3 linked regions of the Microbulbifer sp. A4B17 genome follow. The protein of the gene in region 3 interacts with the protein of the main gene of each other region in a pairwise test. Links are inferred from orthologs where the notes say so. Each region holds a gene or a part of one and is shown on either strand. Other genes may lie near its edges. The genes, in order: malT, ftsZ and rlmN.

The links.
Region 1: the proteins of rlmN (region 3) and malT interact in binary tests that used the Escherichia coli proteins (3 or more experiments, as listed by UniProt). The link is inferred for Microbulbifer sp. A4B17 from one-to-one orthologs.
Region 2: the proteins of rlmN (region 3) and ftsZ interact in binary tests that used the Escherichia coli proteins (3 or more experiments, as listed by UniProt). The link is inferred for Microbulbifer sp. A4B17 from one-to-one orthologs.

The regions. Positions count from the first base shown.
Region 1 is NZ_CP029064.1:4,471,105-4,477,581, reverse strand. What follows is about bases 1,552-4,833. They hold malT (HTH-type transcriptional regulator MalT), read right to left. Parts: upstream 4,467-4,833; coding sequence 1,752-4,466; downstream 1,552-1,751. Also shown: BTJ40_RS19620 (alpha-amylase family glycosyl hydrolase), read right to left, coding at 1-1,541; BTJ40_RS19610 (hypothetical protein), read left to right, coding at 4,901-5,794; BTJ40_RS19605 (MBL fold metallo-hydrolase), read left to right, coding at 5,845-6,477. UniProt on the Escherichia coli protein: Positively regulates the transcription of the maltose regulon whose gene products are responsible for uptake and catabolism of malto-oligosaccharides.
Region 2 is NZ_CP029064.1:3,839,213-3,845,217, forward strand. The notes cover bases 1,939-4,748. They hold ftsZ (cell division protein FtsZ), read right to left. Parts: upstream 4,060-4,748; coding sequence 2,818-4,059; downstream 1,939-2,817. Other genes in these bases: lpxC (UDP-3-O-acyl-N-acetylglucosamine deacetylase), read right to left, coding at 1,939-2,422; ftsA (cell division protein FtsA), read right to left, coding at 4,148-4,748. In the rest of the region: preprotein translocase subunit SecA, read right to left, coding at 1-253; BTJ40_RS16875 (M23 family metallopeptidase), read right to left, coding at 417-1,352; more of lpxC, read right to left, coding at 1,508-1,938; more of ftsA, read right to left, coding at 4,749-5,383; BTJ40_RS16895 (cell division protein FtsQ/DivIB), read right to left, coding at 5,499-6,005. UniProt on the Escherichia coli protein: Essential cell division protein that forms a contractile ring structure (Z ring) at the future cell division site. The regulation of the ring assembly controls the timing and the location of cell division.
Region 3 is NZ_CP029064.1:1,042,780-1,048,745, reverse strand. The notes cover bases 3,147-5,917. They hold rlmN (23S rRNA (adenine(2503)-C(2))-methyltransferase RlmN), read right to left. Parts: upstream 5,206-5,917; coding sequence 4,087-5,205; downstream 3,147-4,086. Other genes in these bases: ndk (nucleoside-diphosphate kinase), read right to left, coding at 5,269-5,697; BTJ40_RS04615 (cytochrome-c peroxidase), read right to left, coding at 3,147-3,539. Also shown: BTJ40_RS04620 (cytochrome-c peroxidase), read right to left, coding at 1-1,043; more of BTJ40_RS04615, read right to left, coding at 1,641-3,146.

The sequences.
Region 1 (6,477 bases), 3.4 Mb from region 3 along the record:
GCGGAGAACTCATCAGGTACTTGTAAGGAGTCACTGGTTTTCCCCAGGTTGAGAACAACCAGCATTTCTTCAGTTTCGCTGCGCCTTACGAAAGCAAACAGTTCACTGCCCGTGTGGATCACTTCCTGCTCTGCAGTCGCCAACGATTGGGGTAGCTTCCTGTGCCATTCGATCAGTGCGCGGAAGCGGTTGAGCATGGAGCGCTGGGCGTCCTGCTGAACCTCTACCGCCCGTTGCTGGTGCTCCCCAGAAACGGGTAGCCAGGATTTTGCTGTGGAAAAGCCCGCGTTGTCGTCGCTGGTATTGGTCCAGGGCATCGGAGTGCGGCAGCCGTCGCGGCCTTTGAATTCCGGCCACAGATTAATGCCGTAGGGGTCTACCAGATCTTCATAGGCAATTTCCGCTTCCGGTAGGCCCAGTTCTTCCCCTTGGTAGAGGCAGACACTGCCGCGCAGTGCCAATTGCATCAGCAGGAATAATGGGGCCCTGGCATCGGCTTGGTCATCGCTAAAGCCTTTGTTCCAGCGGGTTATTGAGCGGGGTACATCGTGATTGCTGATCGACCAGCAGGGCCAGCCCTTCTCGATTACGTCGCGGTTTTTTTCCAGAGTTTCGCGCAGGAAGCCCGCACTGCAATCCTCGGTCAATAGATCGAAGGAATAGGCCATGTGCAGGCGTTTTTCCGTGGTGTACTCGGCCATGATTTTATGGGTATTGTCGTCGCCAACTTCACCTACGGTCACAGTGCCGGGATATTGGTCCATTAACTGCCGTACCCGCTGGAGAAACACCAGGTTTTCCGGCTGGGATTTATCATTCTGGTGCCACTGGTAGTCGTAGTGATTGACTGGCGGCAGGCCTTTCTCGTCAAGCTTGAGCGGGCGCGCCGGGTTATTGCCCAGGGCCTGCTGATGGAAAATAAAGTTGACCGCATCCAGTCGGAAACCATCTACACCCCGATCGAGCCAGAATTTCATATCGGCGAGCAGCTGCTCCTGGACTTCCGGGTTGTGAACATTCAGGTCCGGCTGTTCTTTGAGGAAGTTGGCCAAATAGTACTGTCGGCGGCGGGTACACCAGCGCCAGGAGCCTCCTCCAAATACGGAGACCCAGTTGTTGGGAGGGGTGCCATCTTCTTTAGGATCAACCCAGACATACCAGTCCGCTTTGGGGTTGTCGCGGTTGGCACGACTTTCCTGGAACCAGGGGTGCTGGTCCGAGGTGTGGCTGAGGATTTGGTCGATAATCACTTTCAGGCCGCGCTCGTGGGCCGCTTCGATCATCCGGTCGAAATCTTCCAGGTTGCCAAAAATAGGGTCTACATCCCGGTAGTCGGCAACGTCATAGCCAAAATCCACCATCGGCGATTTAAAAAAGGGTGAGATCCAGATGGCGTCTACGCCGAGGGATTTTACATAATCCAGTTTTTGCGTAATTCCGGGAATATCACCGATGCCATCTCCGTTGGCGTCGCAGAAGCTGCGTGGGTAAATCTGATAAATAACGCTATTGCGCCACCACTCATAGCTGTTGCCGCTCATGGATTACTGCCTTGTTTCATTATTTGAAATGTGGAGATAGTCCACCTTTAAAGGATAGGGTAAGTATGGAGCAGTCATTGGCGGGCTTCCTCCTCCCCGGCTAGGGGGGAGAGGGGGGTAAAGGGTGACCGGCCTGGGGTGGCTTGGTATCGGCGGGCGGGGGATGAGGAGCATAGTGGGCACGTCCCTGTGCCGCTGGAGCAGGACTGTTTAAGGCTTGTCCTGGACCGAGCGAAGCATTTGCTCGGCCAGGGCGATGGCCTCCTGGCGATCCTTGACGTCCAGCTTTTGGTAGAGGCTGCGAATATGGGTCTTGATGGTGCTCGGCGCCACCTTAAAGTGACGGGCGATTTTTTCGTTCGATAGCCCAGAGTGAATCGCATTGAGTACCTGCCACTCCCTCGGGGTGAGTGGGGAGTGGCGCAGGAAGTCTGGCACGGCATCGCTGGCCAGTATCTCGCGGATAATGGTGTCATCTAGTTCGATGCGAATACCACCGTCCAGCTCCGGCTGCTGTTGTGCCGCTTTGATCAGTTGCTGGGCTTTGCAGGACTCCGCATCTCCCAGGCCATTTTCCAGGGCGGCTTTCAGGATAACGATTAAAGGTTTGCCGATCTGCAGGAAGCTGGCGCGAAAATCCCGTTCGTGGGAGAGAAGTAAGGCTTCACTAATAGCCTCCACAGATTGGGGATATTGCTCCCGCAGCCACAGCAGGTGGGATTCCAGCACCCGGTTGCGCAGGCGATCTGTTTCCAGGCCGCACTCGTTGGCGACTTGTTTCAGGCGGCTCAACAGGCGGTTGGCATCGGACCAGTGGTGCAGCTCAATCATCGCGCGCACATGGTTGCGCCCGTGGCACTGTTCAAAGTGATTGCTGGGTCTGTCGGCGACGGGAGTAGCCTGTTCCAACCAGCTGGCGATGGCCTGCTGATTGCCCAGGGCGCGCCAAGTGCGGATGCGGGTGGCATCGGCGTTGGCGATCCAGTCCCGATGGTAGCGCCCGTCTGTGAGCAGCCGCTCGATACGCTCCAGCCACTCCAGGGATTCCTCTTTCTCCCCCCGGGCCTGGGCGATTTTTAACAGCAGGGTGTACTCTGGCAGCAGCCAGTGCTCGCCGACCCGGCGGTTGATTTGCATACCTCGGCGGGCGGATTGCTCGGCACCTTCCAGATCGCCGGACTCCCATTGCAGCTGGCCGCGCAGCCGGCACACAAATTCCGAGATGGGCAGTGTGGATAGGTGATTTTTCTGCACGAGGGTCTGCACCTTCTCCTGCAGCGTGGACGCTTTCTTCAGCAGGCCCTGGGCAAAGGCGATCTCTGTCTGTTGGCAGATGGCCCAGGCGGCGCTGGGGATATCCCGTTCGGCGATCGCCAGGGCTTCAACTTCCTGCATATAGCGGTTGGCCTCTTGCAAGGCACCCAGGCAGAAGCTGGTCTCACCGGTGACCAGCAGAGCAGAGATTCTCTCGCCCAGCTGGTCTGCGCGGAGTAGGGCCAGGGCTTCTTCAGCATACTCCTTGGCTTGCAGTGTCTGCCCTCGGGCAATGGCCACTTGGGCGCGCATGGTGGCAAAGGCGCCTTCAAAGTCGCGCCACTGTGCCGGGTCCTCCCGCTGCAGCCAGCTTTCGGAGGCCGCCAGGTTTTTCTCGCACAGGTCGTATTCAAAATTCTCCCGCGCCATTTTGGCGGACAGGAGGGTAAAGCGGGCGCTGTGTTGCAGGGCTTCGTCGCCGAGCCAGTCTAGGCAGTCCCGCAGCAGGCGCGACTGCCCCGCGCGCAGAAGCTGTTCCCCTCGATCGTTGAGCAGTTGTTTTAACCGCTCGCGGTCGCCGCCGGCCAGGGCGTGGCGCAGGGCCTCCACCGGCTGGTCTAATTCTTGCCAGGTATCACAGGCAGTGCTGTGCAGTTGCAGCAAGTGTTCGCGGTCATTAATTTGCCGTTGCAGGAAGCGGGCGAAGACCGGGTGAAAGCGGAACCACTGGCGGCTTGAATCCTGCGCCTGCAGGAATAACCCGCGACGCGCGGCCTCTTCCAGCAACTGCTGACCGTCCTGGCGACCGGTAAGGCGCTCCGCCAGTTGGGCATTAACCCGGGTGAGGATCGATGTGCAGGAGAGGAGCTGGCGCAGTTGGGGTTCCAGCCGCTCCAGTACTTCCTCAGCCAGGTAGTCGAGAATATGGCTGTGGCCCTGCTCCAGCTCTGCCAGATAGCGATCCACTTCGTTGCTGTCGCGCACGGATAAAGTGAATAGCTGAACGGCGGGGGGCCAGCCCTCACTGAGATGATGCAGCTGGGCTGCGCGGTCGCCGTCGAGATTAAACGGCAGGCGCTGCATGAGCAGGGTGGCGATTTCCTCAATGTTGAGGGCCAGCTCATTACTGCCCAATTCCAGTAATCGCCCTTGAACTCGCAGGGTGGCCAGGCCCAGGGGCGGTTGGCTGCGACTGGTGAGAACAATACCGACACCGGCGGGGGCATGGCGCAACAAAAAGCGGGTAGTGTCATGCACCTGCTGGTTGTCGATCTGGTGGTAGTCGTCCAGCACGATGCGCAGTTCGCTGGGCAGGCCCCGCAGTTCCGACAGCAGGTGGCTCACCAGGGTTGAGGGGTCCGGGCGCTGGGGCGCGGACAACAACTGGTGAGTCTGGGGGACACCATTGCCGGTCGCCCTGTGCACGCTTTCCACCAGGTAGCGGCAGAATTGGCTCGGTTCATTATCACTGGCATCCAGCGTATACCAGGCGACCGGGTTGTCCTGCTGTGAGGCCCAGGAGGTAACCAGCGTGGTCTTGCCATATCCCGCAGGAGCCGTCACCAACAGCAGTTGATCGCTGTGGCATTGGTTCAGAACCGACAGCAGGCGCGGGCGCGATAGGGCGTGCTCGGGGCAATCCGGCAGGCTGTATTTGGAAGTTAAAAGCATCGCTGCGGGAGGGACTGTTATAAATGTTTGATTTTTGTACAGCCACTATTATGCACCAGGACCCGGGTATTGTTACAGCACTGTAATAGGCCAGCTTTCTGGTGATTCCGCCTCTTGGGTGGCAAATTGGAGTGGCGCCGGTTTAGCTTTGGGCAGTATATTACTATTCGGGTTAAATCGGTCATCTCAACCCGTCGCAATGCAGTTTCTGCGGCTCACTAGTGGGTACGTTAGTTCATATTTACTGTGATGTATCCACACCGGCTCGTAAAGGGATGCATTACTGTGCAGCTTCCCCTCGCGCCACTTTCAGTATTTTTTCGATTTTTCTTTGGCAGTGAGAATGCCCCTTGTGCGGGTTTTCATCAATGTTCATTCAATTAAAAAAGCCGAGCGCTGCGAAGGCGCCGATAGAATAATAAGAAGAGGAAGCCATGGCGGATATCGTAATCCTTGCTGCTGCGGGTATGGGGGCTGTGGATAACACGTTTGCAAAGCCACTGTTTTCGGCATTGGAAACCGAGCTTGGGGAGGAGTGGTCGCGTCTCTACTGCGCTGAATTACCCGGCCTGGAGCACTTCCAGAGCAATATCGAACGCACCTTTGAGAGTATGCAGAAACGCGAACTGGACTTCCTGCGTGCACGAAAATATTTACTCCTGGGGATGTCGCAGACAGCGGCGCAGTCCGGCAATGTGGATCGTCGGGATAACAACTACGAAAAGACCCAGCGCGAGATCTATGCGGCGCTGGCCAAGGCCGCTGATCAGGTTGATGACCGGGCTCCGGTGATATTGATCAGCCATTCGGTGGGTTGTATCAACCTATCTAATTACCTCTGGGACGCCCAGCGGCCCAATGTCAGTTGCGGTGTTTGGCGTGAAGGCGGTCCCGCGGGAGTTCACAGAGGGTCGGCGCGTGAGAGGTTTTTGCGCCTCAAGACCTTGAGCCATTGGTACACCCTGGGGCCGACAATGCCCCTGTGGTGTGCCGATCGACCGCGGGAGCAAATTCAGGCGGTCACCTCCAATACCCGGGGATACAATTTTCGCTGGAAGAACTTTTATCACCCCAATGACCTGTTTGGCTGGCCCCTTAAACCCCTGAGCCCCTCCTATAACCAGGCGGTGTGCCGTGATTATGAGACTTGTTCGCTGAGCGATCACGGCGCTTTGAGTTCAGTGGCTTTTCCCTCGCCCCCTGAGGATTACTGGCGGAACCCGATAGTTGTTGAGCAGCTGATAGAGGATGTGCGCTCCCTGCTCAAGACAGTGAATAAGCCCGCTCATCGGCATCCTCAACCCTCTCAGCAGGCTCTCGCGGTATAATCCCCAATTACCTCAACAGTCTCCTGTAAAAGATGAAGGGCCGTTTTTTTATGTCGCTGCAATATCACCTGGTTCCGGTTACTCCTTTCCAGCAAAACTGCTCGTTGCTGTGGTGTGAAGACAGTAAGCGCGCGGCTGTTGTCGACCCCGGTGGCGATCTCGATAAGATTCTGGCGGCGGTGGAGGAGCGCGGTCTCAAGCTGGAGAAAATCCTGCTCACCCACGGCCACCTGGACCATGTAGGCGGCACTGCGGCGTTGTCCAAGCAGCTCCAGCTGCCGATAGAGGGGCCGCATAAAGGCGATGATTTCTGGATTCAGCAGTTGCCCATGCAGGCGCAGATGTTTGGTTTCCCCGCTGTCGAAGTATTTACTCCAGACCGCTGGTTGGAGCAGGGAGATACGGTTACTGTAGGGGATCAGGAACTGGAGGTGCACCACTGCCCGGGCCATACTCCCGGCCATGTGATTTTCTTCCACCGCCCCAGCCAGTTGGCTCTGGTGGGAGATGTTTTGTTTGCCGGTTCGATCGGGCGTACGGATTTTCCCCAGGGAGATCACGATACCCTGATTCGCTCTATCAAAGAGCGCCTATGGCCGCTGGGTGATGAGGTTCAATTTGTACCGGGGCATGGCCCCATGTCCACTTTTGGCCAGGAGCGCCAAACCAATCCTTTTGTCGCC
Region 2 (6,005 bases), 2.8 Mb from region 3 along the record:
CGAAATGGCGCATGCCCATAGTCCGGCGGCCCGCTTCGCGCACTGCGGCAAACGCTTCGGGCAGAATTTGATCGAGCTTTTCCCCATCAGCGAGACGCTGCCTGAACTCATCTGTTTTAGCCCGCAGGCCTGCATCGTCAAGCTTCTGAAAATCCTCTTCCAGAGCATTGATCTTTTCCACGACGCGTCGCATGCGCTTCAGCTCGCGGTCATTTTTTGAACCAAAGACCGATTTAATCAGTTTGCCAATCATTATCTAGAAACCACTTATCTTATTTGCGCTGTCGGCGCTAATATCGGGCAGATCAATGCACCGACGCTCCTTTATGCGAGGGGTGCAAGTAAACAGGAAGGCGCAAGCGCTGGCAACTCTTATGCCAAGCTGCCAACAATTACGCGTAAAGGAAGGATAGTTCTTATCTGCCTGTGCGGCGGATATAGGTGGCCGGATCAACCGTGCGGTTATTCTTGTAAATCTCGAAATGGACATGGGGCCCGGTAGAGCGGCCACTGGAGCCCATCAGGGCAATGACCTGGCCCCTCTTGACTACATCACCCAACCCCACTTTCAGCTCACTGTTATGCCCGTAACGAGTGGAGTAGCCATTACCGTGATTGATCTCCACCAGCTGGCCATAGCCGTGACGCTCATCGGCCCAGGTAACAACGCCTGCAGCTACTGAAACAACGTCAGAGCCCATCTTGCCAGCAAAATCCACACCCTTATGCCAGGTTCTGCGGCCGGTGAAAGGGTCGGTACGATAACCATAGCGGGAGGACATCCACCCCTTGCTGATAGGGCGGCCTGCCAGGAATTGCTCATCCTCGAGCTTGAGGTTAGCCATCAGGGATTCGAGCGTATTCAACTGCATCTGGCGATCTTCAATCTGGTGAGAGAGATCTCCAATAACATCTAGGAATTCGGGTGGCTGATATGGCAGTTCGGATGCGCCTGCAATTCCGGTATCTTCCGGTCCACCGATAGCCGGTGCACTGCCAAACTCAAATTCCCCTTCATCGAGATTGGCTACAGAGGTCAAACGCTCACCCAGCGCATCCAGGCGAGTTAAACGTGCCTGCAACTCAGCGAGTTTAAGCGTGAGGGCTGCGAGCTGCTCCCGCGCCTCCCTATCGGCTTCAGCAATTTCGTCCTGCTGCTTGCGCAGGGCGCGGCTCCAAGCCTTGGCAGTTCGGGAATCAAACAGATCGGTTTTGGTAACCGGCAGGTTGGCCCCCAGCAAAAATGCCCCCACAGGCAGGCTCAGCAGACACAAGCCCAACAGAGCTTTACTCAAGCTGCCGAAATTAAAGCTGCGAGTCGCACCGCGCTCATTGACCAGGATTACTTTCATAGGGGCTGTGAGGAGTTCGACATTTTTAATTTTCGTTAGTCCCCACTATAAGGTGAGGTGCCAAACCAAAAAGAATACCAAAAATCTACAGGCTTTCTCTGTGAAACAATCATACAAAAAAGCCGGCACTATAATGCCGGCTTCCTGCAAAAGTATCAAACTGCCAAAATAGGCTTGATATAAGAGATCGGAGCCTCTTCCTGCTCACCTTCAAAGGTGACCATTTCCCAGGCATCCTTCTGTGTCATCAGGTTGCGGAGGGATTTGTTGTTGAGTGCATGGCCTGCTTTATAGGCCTTAAACTCACCAATGAGGCTGGTGCCAAGGAGGTAAAGGTCGCCAATAGCATCCAAAATTTTATGCTTCACAAATTCGTCTTCATAACGCAATCCACCCTCATTCAAAATGCGGTACTGGTCAATCACGATTGCATTATCAAGGGAGCCACCTTGAACCAGGCCTTTGGAGCGCAAGTATTCAATCTCGTGCATAAAACCAAAGGTACGGGCGCGACTCACTTCCTTCACAAAAGAAGTGCTGGAAAAGTCCACAGATGAACTGAGGTTACGCCCCTGAAATACCGGGTGGTCAAAATCGATTGTGAAAGAAACTTTAAAGCCATTAAAAGGCAGGAAGCTGGCTACTTTATCGCCATCCTCTACGGTTACTGGCTTTTTAATACGCAGGAATTTTTTCGGAGCCGCTTGCTCCTGGATACCTGCGGACTGAATAAGGAAAACAAATGGGCCGGCACTGCCATCCATAATGGGCACTTCTTGGGCTGACAACTCGACAATCGCGTTATCAATACCAAGGCCCGCCATTGCCGAGAGCAAGTGCTCTACTGTAGCAATGCGAACATCACCCTTTTCCAGGGTGGTCGAAAGAAGAGTGTCGCCGACATTTTCCGCACGAGCCTCGATTTCAACAACCGGATCTAAATCGGTTCTACGGAACACGATTCCGGTGTCTACGGGCGCTGGTTTAAGGGTAAGTACAACTTTCTTGCCAGTGTGCAGACCTACGCCAGTGGCGCGAATAGCATTCTTAAGCGTGCGCTGTTTGATCATGAAACTATCTTTTCCCCGTCGGTGGACCACGCCCCTGAGGCGCAGCAAGCCATCGATACTAGCACAATTGCGACGCCAATACCAATTCTGGGCGAGTGGTCACTACAACTGTGCACCACCTACCTATAGAGGATAGATCAAGCAAAGATTGCAGCGCCAACGCATGTCGCTATGACAGCATTTTAAGATCGTAAGCTTCACAAGCGCTGTTAATAATTGTTAATTATTTTAGATAGTTATTGCGACCCGCCAGTTCTGATTAAAATTCACACAAACGAAGCAAGGGCCCACCCATTCGACAAGGTGGACCCGAATAAAAGCCGCACCGCAGCGGCAATACCCAGCCGGAGCCGGGCAGACATGAGCGGTGTTCTTGCCTCTGCGGTACCCTTTCCCTAGTCTGCCTGACGGCGCAGGAAGGCGGGAATATCCAGGTACTCCATATCCGCATCAGCGGGGTTCAGAGTAGAAGCTGGGCGCTTGGGACGCTCCGCTTCAGCACGGGGACGCGGATCAATAGCCTCGCGGCTTGCCAATCCTGCAGAGCTGTGGCCAGCGTGAGCGCTGTGGCTATCGCGAGCTTCACGGGTTTCCCGAACTGGCTCGCGGGGTTCCGGGCGGCGGGTGTTATCCACCACCTTGGCCGGGCGCGCTGCCGGGGTACCCTCTCCGAGGCCCGCCGCCACCACGGTAACTCGCATCTCATCACCTAGCTTGTCATCCACAGCGGTACCGATCACTACCGTCGCTTCGTCGGAGGCAATTTCCTGGACAATCTCACCCACCTCTGAGTATTCACCCAAGGTCAGTTCCTGACAGCCCGCCTCTTCGCTACCGGTGATGATATTCACCAGGATACCGCGAGCACCTGCCAGGTTGACGTTATCCAGCAGCGGGCTGCGTACTGCTTTCTCTGCAGCTTCACGCGCACGGTTTTCACCAACGGCTGAACCGGAGCCCATCATTGCCATACCCATCTCAGACATTACGGTGCGTACATCGGCAAAGTCTACGTTCATGATGCCCGGGCGAATCATCAGGTCGGCAATACCCTGAACAGCACCGAGCAAAACGTTATCCGCTTCTTTGTATGCGGACTTCATTGTGATCTTGCTGCCGAGTACTTCCAACAAGCGATCGTTGGGAATAGTAATCAGGGAGTCAACTTTATCGCGCAGCTCAAGGATTCCCTCTTCAGCCACTACAGTGCGTTTGCGCCCTTCGATCTTAAATGGACGAGTGACCACTGCAACGGTGAGGATGCCGAGCTCTTTTGCAATCTCAGCAACAATTGGCGCACCGCCGGTGCCGGTACCACCGCCCATACCGGCAGTGATAAACACCATATCCGCACCGTTTAATACCTCAGCAATACGATCGCGATCTTCAAGCGCGGACTGGCGACCAATGTCCGGGTTTGCACCCGCACCCAGACCGCGTGTAATTGTGTTACCCAGTTGCAGGATAGTGCGAGCCTCAATATCTTTGAGAGCCTGTGCATCGGTATTTGCACAGATAAAATCTACACCCTCAACATCATTGGCGATCATATGCTTAACAGCATTACCACCGCCACCGCCGACACCAATCACCTTGATGACAGGCTTATCCTGTACGCTATCAACTAGTTCGAACATTGCTGTTCCCCTTTCTTGCTCATGTCGAATTTTACAGCCATGCCTAAAAAAAATCCCTCATGGGATGGCTAAATCTGGTTGCACTCTATTACAAATTTCCGCGAAACCAGTGCTTTACCTTGTCCCACCACTGATTATCGTTGCGCACAGGTTGTATTTTGCCCTCTCGAGCCTCTTCCTGCTGCATCGCATACATCAATAATCCAACTCCAGTGGAATAAATTGGGTTGCTGACGATATCCGTCAAACCTGCAATACCCTGAGGCACTGCTAGGCGAACCGGCATATGAAAAATTTCCTCAGCCAGTTCAACTGCGCCCTCCATTTTTGAAGAGCCGCCGGTAAGTACTACACCCGCCGCACACAAGTCTTCGAAGCCGCTGCGACGTAACTCCGCCTGTACTAATGTAAACAATTCGTCGTAGCGCGGCTCAACGACCTCGGCCAATGCCTGTCGGGATAAATCCCTGGGCGCGCGATCACCAACGCTTGGCACCTTGATGGTTTCACCTTCGCGAGCGAGCTTTGCCAATGCGCACGCATATTTGATTTTCAGATCTTCTGCGTGCGGTGTCGGTGTCCGCAAGGCCATGGCAATATCATTGGTAACCTGGTCTCCAGCAATCGGTATCACACCGGTATGCCGAATAGAGCCGCCAGTAAATACTGCGATATCGGTAGTTCCCCCACCAATATCTACCATGCACACTCCCAATTCTTTTTCATCTTCAGTGAGGACAGCGTAACTTGAGGCCAATTGCTCAAGAATGACATCCTCCACTTCCAGGCCACAACGGCGAATACATTTTTCAATATTCTGCGCAGCATTCACTGCGCCGCTAACCAGGTGGACTTTTGCTTCGAGACGTACACCGGACATTCCCAAAGGCTCTTTTACCCCTTCCTGATTATCAATCAGGTATTCCTGGGGAAGCGTATGCAAAATTTTCTGGTCCGCCGGAATAGCGACAGCTCTAGCCGCATCAATAACACGATCGAGATCCTGTTGAGTAACTTCTCGATCCTTGATGGCAACTATACCGTGAGAGTTCAAGCTGCGAATGTGACTTCCCGCAATCCCTGCGTACACAGAGTGAATTTCGCAACCCGCCATCAACTCAGCTTCTTCCACAGCGCGCTGAATAGACTGTACAGTTGATTCAATATTAACCACTACGCCCTTTTTCATTCCCGTGGAACGATGAGAGCCGATACCGACAATATTGAGTTCCCCATCACCGGAAACCTCACCGACAATAGCGACTACTTTAGAGGTGCCTATATCCAGTCCAACAATCATGCGCTGATCGGTTACCTGTGTCATTTTCGTACCAACCTCGCTGAGCTGCATTCCGGTTCAGGTTCTACTATCGGACCAGAATACAGCGTTCGCTTTTAAACTTTTATCTGTAAAGCAGCCAACTGGGCTGCCTCCATATTTACTTTTCTTCGTCTTTCCACTGAATCGCTACTGCATTGCTGTAACGTGTATCAACACTGACTACTTTTTGTAAGTGTGGAGCCAGTACACCGCGACTTAAATACAGAAAGCGGTGTACCCGTTCCAATAAAGCATCATGGCCAAGTTTTAATTCAATTCCCGACACCAACTCCAGATGCCAACCCCTCAGGTCATCAAAGGACAACCGTTTTACTTCCATGTCCCGCGTCGTGAGTAACCCCGCGAGAGCTCGGTACTGCAACATAATGCGCTCTACCAGCTCTTCATCCCCTGCAAGCTCTGGCAGGGCCTGAACCCCCATGTAAGCCGGTCGCGGTAACAAATCCCCACTCGCCACCAACAATTTCTCTTCGCCCCAGGTGGCTAAGGGCTGCGCCTCAGTGATATCAACCTCAACCCCCTTCGGCCAACGCCGGCTCACTGAAGCGGAAACAATCCAGGGATTAGCGAGTAATGTCTGCCGCATTGCCTGAATGTCCGCTGA
Region 3 (5,966 bases):
GTTCCAGTACCCACTGCTGCCTCAGTATTGCGAGTAACATCCCGGGAGTCTGTTCTAAGCCCCCCATTACCATTTATGGCAACGCGGTTATCCCAAAATAAGCCGCTATCCCAAAGTGCAACGTTACAAATCGGTTGGGCATTACGCGGTACCAGCGGCACTTCATTCTGACCGTCAGAGCGACCGGGGCCCACTAGATCAGCATCGACAGGATCGACACCAATCGGCATGGATAAATCATCCCCACCGCAGCCTATTGCCGGGTGGTGGCAAGAGGAACAGGATACATCGCTATCGGCACTCAAGCTTTTGTTATGAAACAGGCGCATACCCAACTCCACCATGGCAGGGTCCTGCTCACTTCTCACCCGGGCCGCAAATGCGCGCATATCTTCCAACTGCTCAGCCATACCAACATCTTCCAAAACTGCCTGCAAGCAGCTGTCGAGGCTGCCATCAGCAATATTTACGGCTGAACGTGCATTTTGACATTCGTCGAAATCAGAAGTCCGGTTATCAGCACCGTCTGCATCTGAGCCATTACTGAGTCCATCATTAGTGTTATTCACTAATGTTCTGGCTGTGACGCTGGCTGTTTCGTCCTCGCTGTCGACATCGCCGGTAGTTACCGAATAGGTGTACTCGGTATCCACCGAGAGACCTTCATCGACATAGTACCCCTCAGCGGTCTCCGCAACTCTCACATTATCCCGGTAGATTACATAGGTCGCACCAGTACTCTCCCAGGAAAGGCCGATGCTGGTGCCGGAAAATGCATTGCCAATCAATTCAGCAGGAACGATCCCCTGCCCTGAATCGGTGCCATCATCACTATCGTTATCAGAATCACTGCTACCATCATCATCGGAATCATCGCCAGAATCTCCGCCGCTTCCAGTATCTGTAGTCTCTGTGGATGAATCACTATCGCTGCTGGAGGAACCACCTCCTCCACAGCCCACCATCACAAGAAATAAAGGTAGGACCAACAGCTTTACCAGCGCAGTCGGCGATAGTGTTAATTGATTTTTATCAGCGTTCATAGTTCTTGACCTGCCCGTCAATGACCTTTTCTTATCCCGGGTTCTGGACAGCAAATACAGACCTAAGTGCCAGTACTGACGCCAAAGGGTAAGGAAACACTTACTGAGTAATTGCAAATAAAACCGCAAATTAAAGTTCACTTAAATTGAGACAAGGTAACTTCCGCCTTGCCACAGGCACAGACAAGTCCCTTAAGTGAATAATAGCTAGGCCTACTGTATCGACTTAAAGGAGGAAGAACTGCTAAGAAAGTCGCAATAGAGCATTACATACGCTCTTACAACCGAGGCTTTAATAAAAACTAATAACCACATCACTTGTTCAAGCAAGCACACAAATTAAATATTTAAATTTGGCTCTTCGCGACCGTTAGTCCCATCAACTATTTCTACCGATGTTTTACAAAGATGGAAAGTGAGAAGAGCCTGAAGCAGAAACAAACTGTATTCAAAAAATATATAACAGGCAAAAAAGCTGTTCATAATTTCTAGCAGCTTTGAAAGTAGTAGTTGACAGCTGGCCGGTTATTTCAACTTATGTCCACAATAAAACGCAGCCAACATGTTTATCCCCCAAGTGAGTCAGCGCTCCGTGTACTATAGACTTCTGCCAGCCCCGTCTCTTGCATCCAGCTGCATCCCATCGGGACCACCATCGCGGGGTGGAATCAGGGACTGGATTGCATTTGAATTGATATTCGCTGCATCCGGATCGGTGAGGGCCTCAAGAAATGCTGCCAAAAGTTCGGTTTCATCTTCATCTATAGGAAGAGATGCGTCGCCATCTATCGCCAGTATTGCCTCGGTTAATTCCAGGCCGTTGGGAGCAACTTTCGCCGCACAGTCATCGAGTTCATCAAACTGATCCAGGTCGCACATTTCACTGTTGGCGAAATACCGGGACACCGAATCCGCTTGGCCGGCATAATGCTCGATATTTCTTTCCAGGGAACCAAACTGCCCAGCATGCCCCCAGGGTCCAGTTATCCCCACATTGAGCAGAGTTGGAACACGGAACCCCCCCAGGACAGCGCCTCCCCAATCAGCACCACTACCACTTTCATCTTTGCCGACACCAATCTGGGGATAGTTGACAACTCTTAACCCCTGGTTAGTAAAGAAGGCACCCGAGTGGCATATGCTACAGCCAGAACCGGGGGTAAAATAGGTGATTGCTCCACGCTTCTGGTCATTATCCAAAGCGTTCAGCTCTCCGTCGACATAGTCAAAGAAGGGGTTGTCGATAAAAATATAGACCGCCTCATAGGCAGCAATCGCCTGTGCAATCCTGCTGAAGTCGATATCGGAGTCGCCATAAGCATCAGTAAATAAGGGGCCCCAGGATTCCTGGTTGAGCTTTGTTACGAGATACTCCTCGCGGTAATTGGTAAGCCCGTCATCACTACTTTCGTCGTAACCAAATTCGGAAATATCTCCCATCTCAGCGGCATCCGTTACGGGAAAATGCGCCTGGGCCATCATAAGAGCCAGAGTCCCCGTGCCTACTGCCGCTTCGGTATTATTGGTTACATCCCTTGAGTCAGTTCTAAGACCCCCGTCGCTGGTAAGGCTAACTCGGTTATCCCAGAAGAGCCCATTATCCCAGAGCCCAACGTTACAGATAGGCTGGGCATTGCGCGCCACCAGCGGCACTTCGTTCTCACCATCGGATCGCCCTGGGCCCAGCGTGTCGGGGGCAACAGCGTTAACGCCGATGGGCATAGAGAGATCGTCACCAGCGCAGCCTATTGCTGGATGGTGGCAAGAGGAGCAGGAAGTATCGCCGTTGGCACTGAGGCTCTTACTGTGAAATAAACGCATTCCCAGCTCAACCATCGCTGGGTCTTGCTCACTCCTTACCCTGGCAGCAAAAGCGCGCATATCCTCTAACTGCTCCGCCATTCCCACCTCATCCAGTACCGCCTGCAAGCAGCTATCGAGGCTATCATCGGCAACGTCTATCGCAGTACGCGCATTTTGGCACTCTTCAAAATCAACGATCCGCTTATCAATAGTATCGGCATCAGCACCATTGCTAAGGCCATCATTAGTGTTATTAACCAGTGTCTTTGTAACAACACTGTCAGTTCCACTACCAATATCCCCCACACCGACCCAATAGGTATATTCTGTATTTATTGATAAATCCTCATCGACATAAAAGTTATCGGTAGTTTCAGCGATTGCTTCTCCATCACGATAGATAGTGTAAGTCTCTTCAGAGTCCTCCCAGGAAAGCCCGATACTGGTGCCGGAGAAGGGGTTTGCGATCAACTCAGCAACGACAGTACCCTGCTCTGAATCCGAGCTGGAATCATCACCTGCATCGGAGCTATCCCCGGAACTGGAACCACTACCAGTTTCGGTAGTTGACCCATCACCACTACTGGAGGAACTGCCGCCGCCACAACCAGCAAGCAAAAGAAATATGGATATGACCATAAGCTTTGCCAGTACTGACGGCGATAGAGTAAATTGCTTTTTTTTATCGTTCATAAATATTGAACTGTCCCTTCAATAATTTTTTTATTCCAGATCCCAAGAAATAAATGAATTATCAATTACTTCGGCAATACGCAGAGGCACTAATGTCTCTATATATCGTTATTCGGGAACTTGGGCCTGAGTCCACTGAAATTTGTTCCAGATCAAAAAAGTGACTGGAAGGCATGCTCTAGCAACATGGTGCTTTTATTAACAGTGGAAATGCAGGTGCGGCTACTGCATCACTTCAGTGCCACAATACCTGCTGAAGGTGTTGCACCAGCGGATACCCACTGTACTCGCCATTGGGATATTGCAAGCCAATTGCAAATAAGAAAAATAAGATCGTTTTAGTTTAACGGTATGCATATATCTAACACTCCCATCCAGGGTAAAGTTTCCTAGAGCGTTAAACGTTAGACAGGGCAATTCCGTTGACAGGGAAAAATAAAAAAGAAATGAACGTTCAGGCCGTACAATAATTTATACAAGAAAAGACAAGACCTGAACCTGTTTGGCTGCCAGAAAATTGACAACCAGTTTCACAAATTATTAGCGATTAGTTCATCATCCTGACAGGGCGTTCCGCATTGCGGTAACGCTCAGAACGGCGGGTGCGGTCGTTAACACTGCCTGCCAGCTGACCACAGGCCGCATCAATATCATCGCCGCGCGTAGTGCGCACGGTTACGGTATACCCTTTGTCGAGCAAAATCTGCTGGAAACGGCGCAAGGCGTTGTTGCTCACTCGCTGGTAGTCAGACAGCTCAAACGGGTTAAAAGGGATCAGGTTAATTTTCACCGGAATATCTTTTAACAGTTCTGCCAGTTGCTCAGCGTGCTCCGGGCGATCATTTACCTCGCGCATCAGCGTGTATTCAATGGTCATTTTACGGTGCGTATCCGGCATGCGCTCAATATAGCGCTTGGCAGAATCCAACAGCACTGCAATTGGGTATTTCTTATTGATCGGCACCAGCTCGTTGCGCAATTCATCGTTGGGCGCATGCAGGGAAATCGCCAGGCTCACATCGGTAACATCGGCGAGGCGGTCCAGTGCGGGCACTACACCGGAGGTCGACAGGGTGACGCGGCGCTTGGAAATGCCGTAGGCGTTGTCTTCCATCATCAGGTTCATGGAATCGACCACATTGTCGAAATTGAGCAGCGGCTCACCCATGCCCATCATTACCACGTTGGTAACCTTGCGTGGTCCTTTCGGGTCCAATTGACCGAAAGATTTACAGGCAATCCAGACCTGCCCGATAATTTCTGCCGCCGTTAAATCGCGGTTAAAGCCCTGCTTGCCAGTTGCACAAAAGCTGCAATCCAGGGAACAGCCCACCTGGGAGGAGACACACAGGGTGCCGCGATCACCATCGGGGATATAGACAGTCTCGATAGCATTGCCACCGGAGACTTTAATTAACCATTTCCGTGTGCCATCGGCGGAATCCCACTGATTCAATACTTCCGGGGCACGGACTTCGGCCACTTCCGCCAGCTTTTGACGCAGGGCCTTGCTGACATTGGTCATCTCTGCAAAGTCATCAACCCCGTTCTGGTGAATCCACTTTAAAACCTGAACAGCGCGGAAGCGCTTCTCGCCCAATGATTCAAAAAAGGCGGCCAGCTTTTCTACTGAAAGGCCGAGCAGGTTGGTTTTCTCTGTGGTCATTCATTTCACCTCGGGGGAAGAATTGCACCGGTCCAGACAGACCGGTGCGACTTGTGGCGCGGATTAAGCGCGCGCGCAGATTTCGTCGTCGGCGAAGAAGTAGCTTACTTCGCGAGCAGCGGACTCTGCGGAGTCGGAGCCGTGTACAGCGTTGGCGTCGATGCTGTCAGCGAAGTCAGCACGGATGGTGCCAGCAGCAGCTTCTTTAGGGTTGGTAGCACCCATCAGGTCGCGGTTTGCCAGGATAGCGTTCTCACCTTCCAGAACCTGTACAACAACTGGACCGGAAGTCATGAAGTCAACCAGGTCTTTGAAGAAAGGACGCTCTTTGTGCTCAGCGTAGAAACCTTCAGCTTTTTCGCGGGACAGTTGAACCATCTTCATGGCAACAATGCTCAGGCCAGCTTTCTCAAAACGGCTCTCGATTTCACCGATTACATTCTTGGCTACTGCGTCCGGCTTGATGATGGAAAGGGTACGCTCCAGGGCCATGGTTATCTCCAAATTGATTTTTTGTAACTTAACTTAGGAGTCTCTGAACAACTCTGTAAGCCCCACAGGGCGGGCCTTGAAGGCCCGCAGAGGTGTTGCGGAATTGTTGCGGAGTTGTTCAGAGGCTCCGTACATAAAGAAAGAGCAACCTGCTCAGTTGCTCTTCCCTGATATTCCTTTCATACCCACCGGGGGTACTCAATTTTTGATCACCGCATTTCGCGGCCGGCGGATTATACGGGGTATTGATCGACTTTTGTACTCTCTTG